DNA from 2 places in the Sporosarcina sp. SG10008 genome. Region 2 is predicted to be linked to the other one. Evidence: riboswitches for the same ligand, from Rfam matches in the RefSeq annotation. Region 2 holds a riboswitch; the other holds the start of a gene.
What was found. Region 2 has a riboswitch for lysine ahead of ACGLYD_RS01990 (Na+/H+ antiporter NhaC family protein). Riboswitches for the same ligand answer to the same signal wherever they lie in the genome.
Positions count from the first base shown of each region.

Region 1: another riboswitch for lysine. It lies ahead of dapA (4-hydroxy-tetrahydrodipicolinate synthase); the one in region 2 lies ahead of ACGLYD_RS01990 (Na+/H+ antiporter NhaC family protein).

Region 1 covers NZ_CP172607.1:62,370-64,579, reverse strand. The annotation lists gene ACGLYD_RS00275 (M48 family metallopeptidase) at 1-100, opposite strand, end outside; lysine riboswitch at 887-1,064, shown strand; gene dapA (4-hydroxy-tetrahydrodipicolinate synthase) at 1,187-2,071, shown strand; gene ACGLYD_RS00265 (DUF4256 domain-containing protein) at 2,176-2,210, opposite strand, start outside.
Region 2 covers NZ_CP172607.1:391,131-393,340, forward strand. The annotation lists gene yunB (sporulation protein YunB) at 1-681, shown strand, start outside; lysine riboswitch at 737-918, shown strand; gene ACGLYD_RS01990 (Na+/H+ antiporter NhaC family protein) at 1,062-2,210, shown strand, end outside.

The sequences.
Region 1 (2,210 bases), 330 kb from region 2:
CAGTTATGAAACCAAACGAATCTATCTGAATCGCTAGCTTCTTCCTATTTCCATACTGAACATTAAATTCTATAATTTCATTTTCAATTTCAACTTTCATAACTAACATCACCTTTATACATTTATTCCTAACTCTTGTTTATTAACTAATCCGCTGTTTTCTTTCTATTCTTAGCCACAATCCATCGATTCGCTTCCTGATACATTCATCTTAGTGTGTATTAACCATTCTGGCAACAAACGCTCCGTAGAGTAATTCAGGCGATACGTGTACAACTACTTTTTGGGACGAAAGAACAGCGGTTCTTCTTATCTGGATATAATCCGCCAAAGATACAATTTTGGCGGCTGAAACTTTCTTTATGATTTTCTCTTTTTTAATAGTAAAGAAGTGTCACTTTCTATTAGGCATCACATGATTAGATGCATAGTCTTTCTTAAAAGTAAGCAAGAAGCACATTATACAACGTTCAAGAGTGCCCGAAATTGTATCTTCGGGCACTTACACTCTCTATAGAAAGTCATCTATTCATTTCTTCCAAAACAGCTGCATTTTCCACTTGAACAATGCAGGAACGCGACAGGCTACTATCCACAACAGGATTACTAAAAAATGTATGGCTAGTACCCCTCAGTAAATCTGTCATGAATAGTTAGCCGGAAGCGGGCCGGAAATAGTCCAGTGAAAATGAAGGTCATCAAGCCCTTCTCACTAGTATTTTATTCAAATAAATGGGTCATCAACAGACGAAATAACATTTAAAAGAATATCAAGTCCCCATTAAATTCAGAACCTTTCTAGAACTCGGCACCTTTCCCTTGCAATTGCGTTAGAATAGAGGTAAGGTTTGTCTAATTAGAAATTCACTTATTTCAAAAATTTTGAAGTAAGGATAGAGGCGCAAAGACCATCAGTACACACGTGGAGGATGATGAGATCCTGTGACATTTGTGGAAAGGGGAATTTGCCGAAGTGGAGAGAATCTCATTTTCTTGAAGCTGGTTCTGTGTTGAATAAACACAGAATTGTCATATAGGAAACTATATGGAGGGCTATCTTATGCAAAGAAATAATTTATTATTTCTACTGCAACAACGAGCCCTTGTTGTTGCTTTTTTGCGTTCATTCACTAACTGCCCTTCTTCCTCTATTTTTTTAAAATAAATTATAGGATGTGGAGAAATAATGAATTTCGGACAAGTATTAACTGCTATGGTGACTCCTTTTGATGAAAATGGTGAAATTGATTTTCAAGCTACAAAAAACTTAATTAATTATTTAATTGCTAATGGAACAGATGGCTTAGTGGTATCTGGTACAACAGGAGAGTCTCCGACGTTAACAGAAGAAGAAAAGGTCAAATTATTCAAGTTTACAGTGGACGTTGTGAATGGCAGAGTTCCGGTGATTGCTGGTACAGGCTCGAACAACACAAAAGGATCAATTGAACTAACAATACTTGCAGAAGATGTAGGTGTCGATGGTATTATGCTCGTTGCGCCATACTATAACAACCCATCTCAAGAAGGATTATATCAACACTTTAAGACAATTTCGGAGGTCACATCTTTACCGATTATACTTTATAATGTTCCCGGACGCAGTGTTGTCAACATATCTGCTGAAACAGTCATTCGCCTTTCAAAAATACCTAATATCGTTTCTATTAAAGAGGCAAGCGGTGATTTAGATGCGATGGTCGAAATTATTACTCATACACCTGAAGATTTTTCATTGTATAGCGGTGATGATGGTTTAACAATTCCAGTGTTATCAATTGGTGGAACAGGTGTTATTTCTGTAGCATCCCATGTTATAGGAAATGAAATGCAAACGATGGTTGAACATTTCAAAAGCGGCAATATTCAAGAGGCAGCTAAGGATCATCGTAGACTACTACCTATAATGAAAGCACTTTTTGCTGCTCCAAATCCATCACCTGTAAAAGCAGCTTTGAATTTAAAAGGAATCCCTGTCGGTGGTGTCCGCTTACCTATGATTCCTTTAAGCGATGAACAACTAAGTTCACTACAACGAGCACTAAATATCCATGAAAAAGTAACTTTTTAAAAACCATTGTGAAGGGTACCAGGTTCCAAAACAATTCACAAATCAATAAGAACCTGGCACCCATCACTCTATCTCATCGTCTATAAGCTTAGTGGGTGCAAAATTTAGACCCTCAGCGAGCCACGGAACCCCCTGGCAG
Region 2 (2,210 bases):
ATCGCAATTGCCCTTTTTATTTACATTATTAATGCAAGGCTTGCCCCAATTTATATTCAATATGCAGAGGTACAGACAGAAAAAATCGCGGCCCATGTTATCAATAAAGCCATCAATTCCAGGACTGCCAATGTACTTGATGTCAATGATATCATTGTAAACGTCCCGAACGATTCTAAAGGGATGGTGAAATTCAACACTGAAATCATCAACAGAGTATTAGCGGAGACACATGGTCTTGTCGAGTCCCATCTTCAACAGGCTGAAGCGGGCAATCTAGCTTTATTACCAACAGATGAGATAGAATTTGATTCGCAAGCAATGAAACGTGAAGAGGGAATTGTCTTTTTTGTCCCTCTTGCTCAAGCGGCAAATATTCCACTACTAGGGAACTTAGGGCCTAAAATACCGATTCGTTTTCATGTCATAGGTCAAGTACAAGCGACTATAGATACAAAAATTAGTGAATTTGGTATTAACAATGCCGTTGTTGAAGTGAATATATTATTAACAGTAAATGTCCAAATCATTGTCCCACTTGCAACAAAGCAAAGTGTAGTGACACAGAAGATTCCGGTAGCTATGGGACTAATTCAATCAACAGTACCTCAAATCTATACGACTGGTGGTGGGGATCCGCCATCGGTCGAAGTTCCAGCCCCTCCCGCGATAGAGGAATGAAAAGGGACTTGAAAATGGTGTGGATAACTGATAGGCTAGTAGAGGATTGAAATATCGATTGGGTAGAGGCTGCATTGCTTATTAGTCACACACGCGAGATTGACACCGATGACCGTGTGTAAAAGGAAGCTTTGCCGAAGTTTGGTAAGATCGTCGGGATCTATCAGGCTGGGGTTATTCCGAATAGGGATAACACTGTCATACATTTTTGAACATGTATGATGAGCTACAAGTCGTGAGTTAGATAAGCAGTATTAGTTATCCAACAAACGAAACGTAGATAAAGCCGGCTCCTGATGCACTCTGCTGAGTGTAATTAGTAGCCGTTTTTTTATTCCCCCTATACAGGGCCTCAACCCGACTAAATGGAGGAATAGTAGATGATAGGAACATGGGTATCCATTTTACCACCACTAATCGCAATTATTATGGTGTTTGCAACTAAACGGGTGCTGTTGTCGCTCGGAGCAGGAATAGTCTCAGGTGCTCTGCTGGCGGCGTCGTTCGGACCTGTTGAATCATTAAAAAATTTATTGGAGTCAGTTAAGGCTACATTTTGGGATGGTGGACTGAATACAGGGAACATTTACATTATCCTTTTCATCCTTCTATTAGGGGTTATCACTGCATTTGTTAGTTTATCCGGTGGAAGCAGGGCATTTGCAGAATGGGCAGTGCGGCACATCAAAACAAAACGTGGTGCAAAACTGCTCACAGTATTTCTCGGTATAGCTATTTTTGTGGATGACTATTTCAATGCATTGGCAGTTGGCCAAATTGCTCGTCCGATTACAGATCAGCATCGAGTTTCAAGAGCAAAACTAGCTTATTTCATCGATTCAACCTCAGCACCGATTTGTGTCATTTCACCAATTTCAAGTTGGGGTGCCTTTTTAATAGGCCAACTTGCACTTATATTTGGTGGTGCTGCAGCGATTAGCTATTCACCACTATCTGCCTTCATTATGATGGCGCCTATGAATTTTTACGTTATTGCAACACTTGCAATGGTGTTTTTCCTTGCGTGGACCAATTTCGATCTATTCGAAATGAAGAGACATGAACAACTTGCTACAGAAACAGGTCAATTATTTGATCCTGCTAAAACAATTCCAGGTCAGTTAAAAGAAGACTTCCCAGTACACGCACATGGCCGCGTTCGGGATTTAGTCGCACCAATCGTCACACTTGTTGCAGTGACATTTGCGGTTATGATTTGGACAGGTTATTTAGCCGGCGGATCAATGAACCTTTTGTCAATTTTTGAAAATACGGATGTCTCTCTTGCATTACTGTCGGGTGGAATTATCGCCACGCTAATAGCGGTAGTATTATATATGCAACAGATGAAAAATAATGAAACGGCAAGCTATTCTCTTATTGGCAGTGCCTTTATAAATGGATTGAAAGCAATGATGCCACCTGTGCTGATTCTTATTTTTGCGTGGTCATTATCATTCCTGATAGGAAAATTGGAAACAGGCTTATATTTATCAGAGCTTGTGTTGAAATCGAATATATCGGTTTCA